DNA from 2 places in the Actinoplanes sp. NPDC020271 genome. Region 1 is predicted to be linked to the other one. Evidence: riboswitches for the same ligand, from Rfam matches in the RefSeq annotation. Region 1 holds a riboswitch; the other holds the start of a gene.
What was found. A riboswitch is a leader RNA that binds a small molecule or an ion and turns the genes downstream of it on or off. The one in region 1 is predicted to bind glycine.
Positions count from the first base shown of each region.

Region 1 (8,267 bases):
GAACTGGTCGCCTCCCGCCGACGGCTCGCCCAGGCCCGCGAGGTGGAACGGCGCCGGCTGCTGACCGAACTGGCCCGGGCCACCTCGGGGCGGCTGACCGCGCTGCGCGAGCACGTGACCGCGGCCCGCGCCGACCCGCGGGGGTCGCAGCTGGCGCGGGCCCGCACCGAGGTCGACGAGCTGCTCGACCGGTTCCGGACGATCGCGCGCGGTGTCTACCCCGCGGTGCTGCGGGGCCAGGGCCCCGACGCGGCCCTGGACGAACTGGCCGCCGACCTGCGCCGCGGCGTGCACTTCACCAGCCGGCTCGGCGGCCGGGTCGCCTGGGAGATCGAATCGGCCGTCTACCAGATCGTCGCGGCGACGCTGGGCGTCCTCGCGACCGAGCCCGGCGCGACCATTCAGGTCAGCCTGACCAGCGGGGACGGCCGGATCCGGGCGCTGGTCGAAGACCCCGGACCGCCGGTCACCGCTGATCAGATCCGGACGGCGCTGGCTCACGACGCCGAACGGCTGGCGGCGCTCGGCGGCGACCTCGAATGCGACGACCTGGAATCCGAGGACGGGGAGCCGATGCTGCGCCTGCTCGCCCGGCTGCCCGATCGACTCGACGCCGAGCCGTCCCCGTGACCGTCGTGTTCCGCCTGCTCACCGTCGTTCCGGTGGCGATCCTCGGCGGCGGCCTCTTCCTGCTGCTGCACACCATGATCGCGGCACCCTTCGCGGCGGTTGCCGTGGCGATCCTCGTGAACCCCGCGTCGGTACGGGCTGAGCGTTACGCCGAGCGACTCCTGCACGGGCGGCGGCCGTCGCCGTACACCGTCCTGGCCGGTCTGGGCACGCTGACCGGCACCGACCTGGCGCAGGTGCCGGAGACGCTCGGGCGGGCGCTGGGTGCACGGCTGTGCCGGTTGACCGTCCACCGGCCGGGACTGCCCGATCGTACGTACGCGTGGCCCGGCCCGGCCTCGGCCGACGCCGTGCTCACCCTGCCGATCGTGCGCGGCGGCGAGCAGCTCGGGTCGATCACCGTGGACCGGGCCAGCGCCGCCGACGCCACCGACGGTCACCGGCGCCGGCTCGTCCAGGACGTCGCCGACGGGCTGGCCGCCGTGCTCGCCGCCCACCGGCTGGGCATCGACCTCGAACGGCAACTCCGGGCGGTACGCGCCCACGCCGCCGGCATCGCCGGATCACGGCGACGGCTGGTGGCCGAGATGGACGCCGAACGCCGCCGCATCGAACGGGACCTGCACGACGGCGCCCAGCATCACCTGGTCTCGCTCCGGCTCGCGCTCGGACTGGCCGAACACCAGGCCGGCATCGGACGCCTCGACGACGCGGTCACCGCCCTCGACCGGATCGCCGCCCGCATCGACGACGCCGAGGCGATCCTGGCCCGTACGGTCAGCGGCATGACCTCGCCGGTGCTGGCCCAGCGGGGACTCGTCGCGGCGCTGCGGGCGGAACTGGGCGCGGGCGTACCCGTCGAAGTCACCGGAATGGACGACGGCCGCCGGTTCCCCGCGGAGCCGGAGTCGGCGGTGTGGTTCTGCTGCCTGGAAGCGGTCGGCAACGCCCGCAAACACGCCCCGGGCGCCTCGATCCGCGTGACCCTGGCCTGCACCGGGGCGCGGCTGACCTTCGGGATCCACGACGACGGGCCGGGCTGGGACACCACCGCCGGCACCGGATCTCCGGGCCGGGGCATGCGCAACGTGATGGCCCGGGTGACCGCCGCCGGTGGGCTCGTCACGGTCCGGTCCGCGCCCGGGGAGGGCACCCGGGTCGACGGCTGGGTCGCGCTGGGTGACGCGCCGCCGGACGACTCCCCGCTGGCCGGAGCCGTTCGGGCGGCCGTTCAGCAGGCCGCGAGCCTCTACGGCGACGCCGAGCCGGTGGAACGCCTCCGCCGGATCCGGGCCGGTCTCGACCAGCCGGGGACGCGGCGGGACGCCGTCCTGGCCGCGTGGTCGGCGCTCGGGGCGCTCGACGAGCTGGTCCGTGACGATCCGCCCGGCTCGGGAGCGCAGCACCTGCGGCATCGGCTGGACCGGATCCGGGCCGAGAGCCGGGAGTACGCCGAGGTGACCGCGATCGACGAGCTGCGCTCGGACCCCGGTGACCTGAGCCCTGCCGACGTGGCCACGGCCGCGCGGCTGCTGGGCGACGCCGGCCCGGACCCGGTCCACCGGCTCGGGCTGGAACCGGATGCCGGGCCGGCGCAGATCGCCGACGCCGTCAGCCGGGCGCTGACCGTCTGGCGTGCGCGAGCCTCCCACCCGGGCACCGCCCGCAGCGTCCGCCGGGTCGCTGCGACCGTGGTCCGCTCGTGCGAACACCTGCTGCTCACGACGGACCGCCGTGACGCCGGCCCGCTCGGCTGATCAGACTCGGACTCGCGCCGTCGCTGTGATGCCGGCCCGCCAGGCTGATCAAACTCGGACTCGCGCCGCCGGTGTGATGCCGGCCCGCTCGACTGGTCACTCGCGGACTCGCGCGGGGCGCCGTGACGGTGGTCCGCTCGGGTGAGCACGTCCGGGCTCGCAATGGGTCGTGGGGGACGGCGGCCGCTTTCACCACGCCGGCGCCCGGAGCCGGGATGCCCGGAGCAGCAAGTCCTGGATCGACGCCAGATCCGCGTCGACGGCGCTGACCGCGCGGCCCGCCAGGTGCGCCTGCGCCGCCCGCTTGGCTGCGCCGGCAGCCGCGGTCAGCCGCGCCGTCTGCTCGTTGACCGCCGCGTCGACCGCGGCGTGCACCCGCTGTTCGATGGCGCGCAGGCCGTCACGGAGCTGTTTGGTCAGGGCCAGCCGCAACGCGTCGGCGGTCGAGCTCAGCCGGTGGAGGGCCTCGGCTCGTTCCCGGTCGGCCTGCCGCCAGCGGTCACCGGCGAGCGCGGCGCCACCCAGGCCGACGGCGAGGATGATCGCCGCCGTGACGAGCAGCCAGTCCGGTGCCCGATCCCGGAGCATCACGAAGGAGATGGCAATGCCGCTGTAGGCGGGCATCAGCACCCCGGTCAGCCGCGTCGCCATCGGCTGCCGGCCGGTCGGGGCCGGCCACGGCGGGGCGACCACCGCCGGTGCCCCGAAGACCAGCGTCACCGGCGGGATCGGAGCGATCACGGCGAGCCGGGTGGTGATCGTCTCCGCGGTCCGGCGCAGTGCGCGATCACTCTCGGCCACCTCGGCGGCGAGCCGGTACTGCAACCACCGGTCGAGGTCGGCGCGGGGGACACGGGACTCGATCATCGCGGTGCCCTCGTCGACGAGGCATCGCACGCGGCGCTGCAGGGCGTACCCCACATCGGAATCGGCCGTGCCCACCGCCTCGCCGAGGGTGCGAGCCCAGCGTGCGCTCTGCTCGCGGAACCGGCGGAGCCGGGTCTCGGCGTGCCGCGCCTCGGCGGCGAGGCGGGCACCGCGGCCCGGATCGCACAGCCCGGCACGCCGGTTACGTAGGTCGATCTCCAGCGACTGCAGGGACCGGATGACCTGGCCGGCGGTGACCGGACCGGCCGACAGGCGGGCGACGAGGTCGGGCCGTGCGTTGGCCTCGGCGCCCAGCCGGACGAGCCGGACCAGTTCCCGCAGTTCATCGTGGTCGACGGTGACGGTCATCGGGGTCTCTCCGCTCAGGCGTGGAACGCGGACGAGTCGACGTGGTGCTCGGAGTGGTAGTAGTGGAACTCCTGGGTCTGGTAGTGCTCCCCGTAGCCGGAGCAGCCTTCCGGCTGGAAGTCGTTGCCCTGGTATCCGCCGTGCCCGAGGTGGTTCCGCATCGAGTCGTCCTGGGCCGCACCGTCCTGGGCCGCACCGTCCTGGGCCGCACCGTCCTGGTGCGAGCTGTCCTGGTGCGAGCTTTCCGGCTGCGAGTTGTCCGGCTGGAAGTCGTCGTGCTGCGGGAAGCCGTCGTAGCCGGAGTAGCCGCTGCTCTGCGAACCGTAGGCGAAGGTCTGGCTGTCGTCGTACGAGTAGTTGCTCTGCCACATGGTCTCTGTCCTGTCCATTCGGTGTGTGCCTTGCTGATAGGACAAATTCTGCTGGTCAGAGCGTTTCCGCAGAATCGTGCAGACCCCCGGATCGCGGTTTCGGTTCTCCGGGGGTAAACCCCCTTGCGCAATGCGCGCTGCGGGCTCGACCACGGCGGGCGTCGCGTATGCCGGGCCGGGCGCGAGTCGCGTGGCGGCCTCGAGTGCGGCGGGCGTTGCGGGCGCGGAATCAGGGGCGGGGGCTCACGGCGTACGGGAAATCGGGATCAGTGGGTTTTGAGCTCTTCCCCGAAGTCGATGGCGTCGGGGGCGCCACCGAACTCGTCGGCCACCTCACCGGCGACGTCGGCGTGGCCGGCTTAGGGGTCGGCTCGACCAGCGTGACCGTGGCCGGCAGGGCGATCGCCATCAGGACCGCCACGCCGAAGAACGGGCCGCGCCAGCTGATGTTGCCGAGGAAGCCGCCGAGCAGCGGGCCGGCCGCGATGCCGAGGCCGAGCGTGGCGTCCGGTTCGGCGGAGAGCGCCGGCAGGATCGGGTCGACCGGGCCGATGCCCATGAAGCTGACGACGCAGGCGAAGGCGACCGCGAAGACCGCCCTCGGTGGTTTGAGGAGTGACTGACCGGGAGCCGCGCTCACCGGACGGCCTCCCGTACGAAAGGATCTGAACTTCTTCGACACTATGTCCATAATGAGGTTATTCAAATGGTGACCGGCGAGAGTCGTGGATCACAGTTGTTGCCGGTGCTCGGTCGACTGGTGCGCTTCCTGCGCCAGCTCGAAGGGCCCGACAACCCGAGCTCGGTGGCGCTCTCGGTGCTGCGCCGGCTCGCCGACGACGGGCCGGCCCGGGTCACCGAACTGGCCCGGGTCACCCGGGCCTCCCAGCCCGGCATGACCCAGCTCGTCGGCCGGATGGAGAAGACTGCCCTGGTCCGGCGGGTGCCTGACCCCACCGACGGTCGCGGCGTGCTCGTCGAGGTGACCGACGAGGGGCGGGCGGTGGTGATCAGGACCCTCGCCCACTACGCGACCACGCTCGACCGGCTCTTCGACCACCTGGAACCGGCCGACCGTGACGCGATCGTGCAGGCCCTGCCCGCCCTGGAACGCCTGGCCCAGGCGGGTGAGACGGAGCGCACCGGCTGATAGGGTCCGACCCGACAAGTGAAGACTTCGCCGCAACGACCGCTGCGGGAGAGCCCTCGCGACCTGGCGAGGGCGCCGAAGGAGCAACTTCTCCCTCAGAATCTCTCAGGCCCCAGTACCGCAGCGGTTCGGCGACTCTGGAAAGACAGCGCTCCCATGGCGCTGCGCCCACGGTGCAAACCGCCCAACGGCGGTGAACCTCTCAGGCAGAGATGACAGAGCGAGGGAGGCCCCGACCACAGGAGCCTCCCGTTGCGACGCACCGCGCTTTTCGACGTCCACCAGCGCCTCGGCGCCACCTTCACCGGCTTCGCCGGCTGGGAGATGCCGCTGCGGTACGGCAGTGATGTGGGGGAGCACCATGCCGTACGGCAATCGGCGGGTCTTTTCGACCTCGGGCACATGGGGCAGATCGCGGTCGGTGGGCCCGACGCCGCCGCGTTCCTGGACTACGCGCTGGTCGGCCGGCTCTCCGCGGTCAAGCCGGGGCGGGCGAAGTACACGATGCTGTGCCACACGACCGGCGGAGTGCTGGACGACCTGGTCGTCTACCGGCTCACCGACCAGGAGTTCCTGGTGGTCGCGAACGCCGCGAACGCGCCGGTCGTGCGCGCGATGCTGGGCGAGCACTCCGGTGGCTTCGCGGTCACGGTCGAGGTGGTGGACCGGGCGCTGATCGCCGTGCAGGGACCGGACGCCGTGAAGATCGTCGGCGAGCACCCGGATCTCAAGTACTACGCGATCAAGCCCGCCGAGGTGGCCGGCCGGGACGTGCTGCTGGCCCGCACCGGGTACACCGGCGAGGACGGCTTCGAGATCTACTGCGGCAACCAGGACGCGCCGGCGATCTGGGCGTTCCTGCAGGACAAGGGCGCCCAACCGGCCGGGCTGGCGTGCCGCGACACGCTGCGGCTCGAGGCGGGGATGCCGCTCTACGGCCACGAGCTGAGCATTCACACCACCCCGTTCGACGCCGGGCTCGGGCGGATCGTGGCGCTGGACAAGGGGGACTTCGTCGGTGGCGAGGCGCTGCGGGCCTGCACGCCGACGCGGGAACTGGTCGGACTCCGGGCGACCGGGCGTCGATCGCCGCGAGCCGGGTATGTGGTGGTCGACGCGGACACCGGGGAAACGCTCGGCGAGGTGACCAGCGGTGCGCCGTCGCCGACGCTGGGTCACCCGATCGCTCTCGCCTATGTCACGAAAAATCTCGACTCACGCCATCTGGCGGTCGATGTTCGGGGCAAGCGTGAAGCCGTCGAGATCGTCCCGCTCCCGTTCTACCAGCGCCCCCGGTAAGGATCAGTGATCATGGCCGTCTCCGTCTTCGACCTCTTCTCGATCGGCATCGGGCCGTCCAGCTCCCACACGGTCGGCCCGATGCGTGCCGCTCGGATGTTCGCCCGGCACCTCGACCCGCGGGTCGCCGGCATCCGCGCCGAACTGTTCGGCTCGCTGGGCGCCACCGGACACGGGCACGGCACGCCGCGCGCCGTGCTGCTCGGCCTGATGGGGGAGGAGCCGGAGACGGTCGACACGACCCTGGAACCGGGGCCGATCATGCTCGACGGCCGGGAGATCGCCGTCGACCTGGTGCTGCACCGCCGCCGCTCGCTGCCCGAACACCCCAACGGGATGACCTTCACCGCGCTCGGCGCCGACGGCGCCGAGCTGCTCGCCAAGACCTACTTCTCGGTCGGCGGCGGCTTCGTCGTGGACCAGGTCGGATCTTCCCGCGTACGGGCGGACGACACCCGGCTTCCACATCCGTTCAGCTCCGGTGCGGAACTGCTGGAGCTGACCCGCACGACCGGGCTCTCGATCTCGCGGCTGATGCTGGCCAACGAGACCGCGTGGCGATCAGTACCGGACATCCGGGCCGGGCTGCTCGGCATCTGGCAGGTCATGCAGGAGTGCGTGAACGCGGGGTTGGACGCCGAAGGGGTCCTCCCGGGCGGCCTCAAGGTGCGCCGTCGAGCGGCCGCCACCGCCCGGCAACTGCGCGCCGCCGGGGACCCGGCCGTGCACGCGATGGAGTGGCTCACCGCGTACGCGATGGCCGTCAACGAGCAGAACGCGGCCGGAGGTCGCGTCGTGACCGCGCCCACCAACGGCGCCGCGGGCATCATCCCGGCCGTGCTCAGCTACTGCAAGGCGTTCGTGCCCGGCTTCGACGACGACGGCGTGGTCCGGTTCCTCCTCGCCGCCGGCGCGATCGGGCTGCTGTTCAAGGAGAACGCGTCGATCTCCGGGGCCGAGGTCGGCTGCCAGGGCGAAGTCGGCTCGGCCTGCGCGATGGCGGCGGCCGGGCTCGCCGAAGTCCTCGGCGGCACCCCCGAGCAGGTGGAGAACGCGGCCGAGATCGGGATGGAACACAACCTCGGGCTGACCTGCGACCCGGTCGGCGGTCTCGTCCAGATCCCGTGCATCGAACGCAACGGGATGGCGGCGGTGAAGGCGGTCACGGCGGCGAAGCTGGCCCTGCGCGGCGACGGGAAACACCACGTCTCCCTCGACAAGGTCATCAAGACGATGAAGGAGACCGGCGCCGACATGAAGATCAAGTACAAGGAGACGTCCCGCGGCGGCCTCGCCGTCAACGTCATCGAGTGCTGAGGCGGCGCCGGCCCCGGCGACGATCGGCCGGGGACGGGTCGATGCCCAGCTCAGCGGCGTGCGACGCGGTCCACACGAGCCCGGCGTAGCAGTCCTCGACCGGCGCCGGGTGCGGGTGCTCGGGCGCGAGCCGGTACTCGCCGGCGGGCCCGCCGCAGCGGGTGGCGCCGGCCGGGCCGGGCCGCGGCATGAACATGGATGCACATCGAATTGACGCATGTGCAGGTATGGGTAACACTCCCCGCTGTAGTGGATCATTGAACGGGGAGGAACTTTTGCGTAAACGTAACTTGTTGAGAGCGGGACTGGCCCTGGTGCTGAGCGGGTTGGCCCTCGTCCTCCCGGCGCCGACGCCGGCCGCGGCCGCGAGCTCGGTGCAGGCGACGATCGGCGGCTACCCGGTCTGGGCGCACTTCAACAACCCGCACGCCGCCGCGAACGGCGCGGACAACACCATCCACCTGGAGCTGCAGCGGCTGATCAACGCCGCGCCGAAGGGGTCCACCA
Region 1 covers NZ_JBIRWQ010000008.1:130,683-138,949, forward strand. Annotated here, with positions in the region: gene ACH442_RS19845 (hypothetical protein) at 1-630, shown strand, start outside; gene ACH442_RS19850 (sensor histidine kinase) at 627-2,387, shown strand; gene ACH442_RS19855 (hypothetical protein) at 2,577-3,623, opposite strand; gene ACH442_RS19860 (hypothetical protein) at 3,638-4,012, opposite strand; gene ACH442_RS19865 (MFS transporter) at 4,224-4,634, opposite strand; gene ACH442_RS19870 (MarR family winged helix-turn-helix transcriptional regulator) at 4,701-5,144, shown strand; glycine riboswitch at 5,180-5,275, shown strand; gene gcvT (glycine cleavage system aminomethyltransferase GcvT) at 5,397-6,443, shown strand; gene ACH442_RS19880 (L-serine ammonia-lyase) at 6,456-7,760, shown strand; gene ACH442_RS19885 (alpha/beta hydrolase) at 7,747-7,956, opposite strand; gene ACH442_RS19890 (phosphatidylserine/phosphatidylglycerophosphate/cardiolipin synthase family protein) at 8,054-8,267, shown strand, end outside.

Region 2 (8,267 bases), on a different contig from region 1:
GGCTCCGGCCAGGCCCACGGTCACGTGGTCCTCACCGTAAGCGAACTCCTCGACCAGAATCGCGTCCCCGGCCAGCAGGTAATAGTCCATGATTCCCCCCGACGACTACGCAGATCGATTGAACCCGCCGGGAGTCGGCGGCGCACGCCGTCGCCTCTGTCGCATTACCGACCTCTATCGGTCACCTTGCGCGCCTGATCAGGAGGAACCTGATCCCGGGGTGGGGTTGATCACATAGGCAGGGGCGACACTGGCCCGATGAGTGTCGGACGCCTGCACCATCTGATCTTCGACTGCCCGGATCCGGGTGCTTCGGCGCGCTTCTGGAAGGGCGTGCTGGGGTGGCCGATCACCTACGACGACGGGGACTTCGTCGTGGTCTCGGCGGACGACACCACGTCCGGGCTGGCATTTCAGCGGGCTCCCGATCATCGTCGGGCGACCTGGCCGGATCCGGAAGTGCCGCAGCAGGCGCACTACGACGTCATGGTCGACGACCGGGAAGCGGCGGGCCACGCGGTGGTGGCGCTCGGGGCTGTGCGGCTGCCGGGTGATCACGTGTTCGCTGACCCGGCCGGGCATCCGTTCTGCCTGATCCGCCGTCCGGGCTGGGCCCCGCCGGTCCAGAACGCGCAGCAAGCCGGCTAGGAGCGGTCGGGGCGCAGGTGGGAGCGCTCGCCCTCCTGGTCGAGGATGCAGAGGACCTCGGCCGGGCCGCCGGCCGAGCCGAAGGCGTGCGGGACCATCGTCGAGAACTCTGCGGCCTCGCCCGCGCGGACGGTGATGGTGCGCTCGGCCAGGCGGAGAATGACGGTGCCCGAGAGGACCACGAACCAGTCCCGGCCCGGATGCACCCGCAGGTCGGCCGGGACCGGGCGGTCCACCCGCAGTTTGGCGACCGTCATCCCGGCCGGGGTGCCCTCGCGGTTGAGCAGCCACGTCGTCATGCCGCGGGAATCGTCGTGGTGCGGGCGGATCACCACGTCCTCGTCGCGGCCGGACTCGACGAGCTGGTCCAGGGTGGTGTTCAACGCGCGGGCGATCGGGGCGAGCTGGTCCAGGGCGATCCGGCGGTGGCCGGTCTCGATGCGGCTCAGCGTGGACGGGGTCAGGTAGGCGCGGGCGGCCAATTCGTCGAGGGTCCAGCCGCGGGCGACCCGAAGGCCGCGGATTCGCTGCCGGACCAGAACGTCCAGATCATCGTCTTGCGTCATACGCAAGAGCATATGCCTGAGACGCAAAGAGTGGGTACGGTCGTGGCATGGCACACGAACACGGTCACCAGCAGGCCGATCAGAACACGCACGGCGACCGTGCGGGGCACGGCGAAAACGGTCAGCGCGGTCGGCACGGCGCGGGCGGCGGCCACGGACACGCCGGCGGCCATGGCGGGCCCGGGCAGCACGGTGGGCACGGGGACGGGCTGGCGCAGATGCTCGACCTGGACGCCGAGGTGCTGCAGGACTACTACCGCGAGGTGATCGGCTGGGCCGGCTCGCTCGTACCGGCGAATCCGGTGATCGTCGATCTCGGCGCCGGAACCGGGGCGGGGACGATTGCGCTGGCGCGGCATCTCCCCGGGGCCACGCTGACCGCGGTTGATCTCGATGAGGAGATGCTGACCCACCTGCGGGAGCGCGCCGCCGAAGCGGGTGCCGGTGATCGGGTCCGGGCGGTGCAGGCGGATCTTGACGGCGACTGGCCGCCGCTCGGCCCGGCCGACCTGGTGTGGGCGTCGGCGTCGATGCATCATCTGGCCGACCCGGCGCGGACGGTCGCGCAGGTCCGGGACGTGCTGCGACCCGGCGGAGTCTTCATGATCACGGAGTTGGACGCGTTCCCGCGGTTCCTCACCGACCCGGCCGGTGCCGCGGTCGAGGAACGGGCACACGCCGAGATGGCCCGGATGCGGGTCGAGGGCGGCCTGCACATGAACGAGGACTGGGCCGCGCGCCTCGAGGCGGCCGGGTTCGAGCTGGTCGGCGAACGGCGCGTCGAGGTCGAGATCGCGAGTCCGCTCCCGCCCACGGCCGTCAAGTATGCGCAGGTCGCGCTCCGGCGAAGCGCCCAGCGCCTGGCCGACCGGCTCCCGGCCGAGGACGTGAGGGCGCTCCAGGAGTACGCGGAGAGCGCCCCGGCCCGCGGCGACCTCACGGTGCGGGCCACCCGCGACATCTGGATCGGCCGCCGCCCCTGACGCCCGTCGGGCCGGCCTGGCGGGCCGGCCTGGCGGGCCCGGCGCGGTGGGTCCGGCCCGGGAGCGGGGCGATGCTCGCGCAGGTCAGCCCAGGCGGGTGCGGACGATGAGGTGGTGCAGGGCGGAGACGGCTTGTTCGGAGGGGTGGTCGGCGAGTTTCGACTCGTCCTTGGCCGTCTCCAGGTCGGCCCGCAGACGCGGGATGTCGGCCGCGAGGCGGGCGGCGACGCCGGGTGGGAACGGGCCGTGTTCGGCTGACCGTTTGGCCTCGATCAGCTCCGCGACGTAGTCGGGCGCGCCGTCGAGGACGCCCAGGTTCGTCTCCAGCTGACCGGTTCTCATCAGATGGGTTCCGGTCAGCAGGACACGCAGGGTGTAGAGGGCCGGCTTGAGTTCGCCGGTCTTCGTGTAGAGCTTCTCCTGGCTGTGGGAGAAGCCCAGATAGTGATAGGCGTGATTGCGGGTGATCAGCCCGGGCGTCAGGTCGACGAGCGCGGCGTGCAGCTCGGACGTGACGACGACCAGCGGCGACAGCACCTGCTCCAGGACGTAGCCGTTGCGGCTGGTCAGCAGCTTGGCGAACTTCAGCAGGTCGTGCGAGACGACGTCCAGTTCGACGCCGTCGCGCAGGCCGTCGCGCTGCAGCGTGTCGGGGCCGTGGCGCAGGCCGACGACCTCGGCGGCGGGCAGCACGTGCGAGGCGCGCAGGTCGAGGTCGGAGTCGACGGAGGCGAAGCCGTACAGGTGGGCGCCGCTGACGGTGCAGAAGACCAGGGGATAGGGGAGCTGCCGGGCGACGTCGGCCGCCCACTCGGGCACGGCGATGGTCACTGCAAACCCCTTTCCCGTACGTCGATCAGCAGTTCCTCGACACGGTCGCGATCCGGCCCCGCCGCCAGGCGGGTCTCGGCCGCGGCCTGATCGAGATCGGCCAGCAGCGTGGCGGCCCAGGCGGTGACCTCGTCCCACGGGACGGTTCCCTGTTTCACGGCCAGCAACTCGTCGCGCAGGTGGCGGACGTCGACCAGCACCTCGCCGGTCCGCAGCACGTGCGCGCCCGCCATCAGCAGCCGGATCATGTGCATGGCCTGCTTGTGGTTGGTCTCGCCGGTGCGGGCGCGACGGGCGGCGACGCGGTCGAGCTGGTCGCGCGCGTAGTTGCCGTACGTCTCGAAGACTCGCCGGGACAGGAACGCCTGACGCACCTCTCGCAGTCGCTCGCCCTCGGGCGTGAGGTGTTCGGTCAACGGCGACCACAGCACCTCGAGGACCGTCGGGTTGGCCTGCAGCGCGAGCGTGCAGAAGCGCTCGATCTCCCAGGAGAACTGTTCCTCCCCGGGCCCGTCGAGGTGGGTCGGTGGCTTGTCGAGCCGCCAGAAATCCCGGGTCGGGGCGGCGTAGACGCCTCGCCGGTCGTGGTCGCTGCCCGGCCCGTCGAGCCCGTAGGCACGGGAGCCGACCACGACGGCGAGGATGGTGTGCTTCTCGACCAGGTCCGTCATGATCCCACCCGCTTCGTGCCGCGACGACCACGGTGCGCGGCCCGTCCGGGAACGGTAGTCACCCGGCCCGGGGCGCGCGCGTCATTTACGAGAGCGGTGCGCACGACGTACCGAATGATCAGGTTTGGTCTAGAGGTCGAGAACCGTGGCGTCGATGTCACCGATCTCGGCCTCGGACAGGTCGAGGTTGTTGATCGCGGCGACGTTGGTCTCCAACTGCCGCACGCTCGACGCCCCGATGATCAGGCTGGTCATGCGCCGGTCGCGCAGCGCCCACGCGAGGGCGAGCTGGGCCAGCGACTGGCCGCGCCGCTTGGCGATGTCGTCGAGCGCGTGCAGGCGGCCGAGCGTCTTCTGGTCGAGGGCGCTCTCGTCGAGGAAGACGCTGGTGCGGATCCGCGAGTCGTCCGGGATGCCGTCGAGGTACCGGTCGGTGAGCAGGCCCTGCTGCAGCGGGCTGAACGCGATGCAGCCGGCGCCCGCCTCCTCCAGGGTGTCGAGCAGGTCGTCGTGCTCGATCCAGCGGTTGAGGATCGAGTAGGACGGCTGATGAATCAGCAGCGGCGTGCCGAGGTCACGAAGAATCGCGGCGGCCTTCGCGGTCTGCTCCGACTTGTAGTTGCTCAGGCCGACGTAGAGCGCCTTGCCCGACCGCACGATGTGATCGAGAGCGGACATCGTCTCCTCGAGCGGGGTGTCCGGGTCCGGCCGGTGGTGGTAGAAGACGTCCACGTAGTCGACGCCGAGCCGCTTCAGCGACTGGTCCAGGGAGCTGACCAGGTACTTCCGGGAGCCGAAGTCGCCGTAGGGGCCGTCCCACATGGTGTAGCCGGCCTTCGACGAGATGATCAGCTCGTCGCGGTGGTGCCGGAAGTCCGCCTTGAGGATGCGGCCGAAGTTGGTCTCCGCGCTGCCCGGCGGCGGGCCGTAGTTGTTGGCCAGGTCGAAGTGGGTGACCCCGAGGTCGAAGGCGCGGCGCACGATGTCGCGCTGGCGGTCGGCCGGGCGCGTGTCACCGAAGTTGTGCCAGAGACCCAGGGAGATGACGGGCAGCTTCAGGCCGCTGCGGCCGGCACGGCGGTACGTCATGGACTCGTAGCGATCAACAGCAGGGGTGTAGGTCACAGCTCCACCCTAGGAGTTCCGATCATGGTCGTCTCCACTGGTAGGTTGGTTGTCAGCTGCGCGGGAGAGACTCGTACCTTCCGAACCGGAAGTGCGGGCGCCGAAGGGGCAAATCCTCCCCGGAATCTCTACAGGCATCAGGGACCGCGCGGGCAGGCGACTCTGAAATGCCCATTTCTGGGTATGACAGAGGGGGAGGGCTTTGTCAGCCTTCTTCAGCCCGGGAGTCGCCCATGCCGTCGTCATTCACCCATCGCCACATCGGTCCGCAGGCCGACGAGCAGGCGGAGATGCTCAAGGCCGTCGGCTACGGGTCGCTCGGCGAGCTGATGGACGCCGCCGTCCCCGAGTCGATCCGGTTCCACGGCGACCTGGACCTGCCGGCCGGCGCAGGCGAGGAGGAGACGATCGCCGAGCTGCGCGCGATCGCCGGCCGCAACGTCGTGGCCACGCCGATGATCGGCCTGGGCTACTACGGGACGCACACGCCCGCGGTGATCAAGCGGAACGTGCTGGAGAACCCGGCCTGGTACACGGCCTACACGCCCTACCAGCCGGAGATCAGCCAGGGCCGCCTCGAGGCGCTGCTCAACTTCCAGACCATGGTCACCGATCTGACCGGGCTGACCACCGCCAACGCGTCGATGCTGGACGAGGCGACCGCCGTGGCCGAGGCCATGACCCTCGCGCGACGAGCTTCCCGAACCAAGTCATCGACGTACGTCGTGGACGCCGACACCTTCCCGCAGACGCTCGCCGTCCTGCGCACCCGGGCCGAACCGCTCGGTATCGAGGTGAAGCTCGTCGACCTCGACGCGGGCGAGGACCTGCCGGCGGAGTTCTTCGGGCTGCACCTGCAGTACCCGGGTGCGTCCGGCGCCGTCCGTGATCACGCCGCCCTGGTCGAGGCCGCCCACGCCAAGGGCGCCCTGGTCACGGTCGCCGCCGACCTGCTCGCCCTGACCCTGCTGCGCGCCCCGGGCGAGATCGGCGCGGACATCGCGGCCGGCACGACCCAGCGCTTCGGGGTGCCACTCGGCTTCGGCGGCCCGCACGCCGGATACCTGGCCGTGCGGGCCGGGCTGGAGCGCAGCCTGCCGGGCCGCTTGGTGGGCGTGTCCAAGGACGCGGACGGGGCTCCGGCGTACCGGCTGGCCCTGCAGACCCGCGAGCAGCACATTCGTCGCGAGAAGGCGACCAGCAACATCTGCACCGCGCAGGTCCTGCTCGCGGTGATGGCCGGCATGTACGCGGTCTACCACGGCCCGGCCGGGCTGCGCGCCATCGGGAAGCGCGTCCACGACCACGCGCTGACCGTCGCCGGCAGCCTGACCGCCGCCGGCGTCGAGGTCGCGCACACCGCGTTCTTCGACACGGTCACCGCGATCGTTCCCGGTCGCGCCGCGGCGATCGTCGCGGCCGCCGCCGAGCACGGCGTCGACCTGCGGCTCGTCGACGCCGACCGGGTGTCGATCTCCACCGACGAGACCACCACCGGCGCACACGTCGCGACGGTGCTGGAGGCGTTCGGCGCGTCCGTCGCCGAGCCGGCCGTCTGCGGTGCGAAGCCCCTGGCCCGGACCAGCGACTACCTGCACCACCCGGTCTTCAACACCCACCACTCCGAGACCAGCATGCTGCGCTACCTGCGCAAGCTCTCGGACCGGGACTACGCGCTGGACCGCGGCATGATCCCGCTCGGCTCCTGCACGATGAAGCTGAACGCCACCACCGAGATGGAGGCGGTCACCTGGCCCCAGTTCGCCGACATCCACCCCTTCGCGCCCTCGCACCAGACCCGGGGGTACGAGGACCTGGTCGCCCAGCTCGAGGGCTGGCTGGCCGAGATCACCGGCTACGACGCGGTCAGCGTCCAGCCGAACGCCGGCTCCCAGGGCGAACTCGCCGGTCTCCTGGCGATCCGCGGTTACCACCGTTCACGCGGCGAGTCGCACCGTGACGTCTGCCTGATCCCGTCGTCGGCCCACGGCACGAACGCGGCCAGCGCCGTGATGGCCGGCATGCGGGTCGTCGTGGTGGCCTGCGACGAGAACGGCAACGTCGACATCGCCGACCTGGACGCCAAGATCGAGAAGCACGCCGCCTCGCTGGCCGCGATCATGGTGACCTACCCGTCGACCCACGGCGTGTACGAGACCTCGATCGCCGACCTGTGCGCCAAGGTCCACGAGGCCGGCGGCCAGGTGTACGTCGACGGCGCGAACCTCAACGCGCTGGTCGGCTACGCCAAGCCGGGCAAGTTCGGTGCCGACGTCTCGCACCTGAACCTGCACAAGACGTTCTGCATCCCGCACGGCGGCGGCGGTCCCGGCGTCGGCCCGGTCGCGGTCCGCGCCCACCTGGCCGCCTTCCTGCCGGGCAACCCGCTCGAGCCCGGCGACCACCACGCCGTCTCGGCGGCCGCGCACGGGTCGGCCGGCATCCTGCCGATCTCCTGGGCGTACGTGCGGATGATGGGCCCGGACGGCCTGGCCCAGGCCACCGCGACCGCGGTGCTGGCCGCGAACTACGTGGCAGCGCGGCTGCGCGAGCACTACCCGGTGCTCTACGCCGGGGAGAACGGCCTGGTGGCGCACGAGTGCATCCTCGACCTGCGCCCGATCACCAAGGCCACCGGCGTCAGCGTCGACGACGTCGCGAAGCGGCTCATCGACTACGGCTTCCACGCGCCGACGATGTCGTTCCCGGTCGCCGGCACGCTCATGGTCGAGCCGACCGAGAGCGAGGACCTGGCCGAGCTGGACCGGTTCTGCGACGCCATGATCTCGATCAAGGCGGAGATCGACCAGGTGGCCGCGGGGGTGTGGCCGGCGGGCGACAACCCGCTCGCCAACGCGCCGCACACGGCGTCGGCGGTCACGGCGGACGAATGGGACCACCCGTACCCGCGCTCGGTCGCCGGATTCCCGAAGGGCGTTGACCGGACCGCGAAGTACTGGCCGCCGGTCCGCCGGATCGACGGGGCCTACGGCGACCGCAACCTGGTCTGCTCGTGCCCCTCGCCCGAGGCCTTCGAGAGCTGACCTCCGGGATTGCGTGCGCAGGTCGCGGTCATCCCGATCGCGGCCTGCGCCGTCTTCCGCCGGTTGCCCGTCGGACGGACAAGCCGGCTCTCAGCCGATTGCCTGTCAGGCGAACCGGCCTTCGTCCGGCTGGCCCCTCGGGCAAGCCGGCAGGTGTCCGGTTGCCGCATCGGGCATACCGGCAGGGTGGGTCCGGCCGGGCCACCTCATCGGGGCCGGCCGAGGGCTCCGAAACTTCCGCCAAACAGGGCGTCCGTATCGTTACCCTCAGTGATTATGCGGCGAGGGCGTGGCGTGCCGGACCACGGTGCGGCTCAATGGTCGTACCGTCCGGCAGGAGCTCACCGGTGTCCTCGAAGACGATGACACCGTTGCAGAGCAGGCTCCATCCCTGCTCGC
Region 2 covers NZ_JBIRWQ010000009.1:102,611-110,877, forward strand. Annotated here, with positions in the region: gene ACH442_RS21295 (hypothetical protein) at 1-90, opposite strand, end outside; gene ACH442_RS21300 (VOC family protein) at 259-648, shown strand; gene ACH442_RS21305 (helix-turn-helix domain-containing protein) at 645-1,214, opposite strand; gene ACH442_RS21310 (class I SAM-dependent methyltransferase) at 1,262-2,197, shown strand; gene ACH442_RS21315 (DNA polymerase beta superfamily protein) at 2,282-3,028, opposite strand; gene ACH442_RS21320 (DNA polymerase beta superfamily protein) at 3,025-3,699, opposite strand; gene mgrA (L-glyceraldehyde 3-phosphate reductase) at 3,829-4,824, opposite strand; glycine riboswitch at 4,876-4,981, shown strand; gene gcvP (aminomethyl-transferring glycine dehydrogenase) at 5,058-7,868, shown strand; gene ACH442_RS21335 (DUF5999 family protein) at 8,143-8,267, opposite strand, start outside.
Region 2: another riboswitch for glycine. It lies ahead of gcvP (aminomethyl-transferring glycine dehydrogenase); the one in region 1 lies ahead of gcvT (glycine cleavage system aminomethyltransferase GcvT).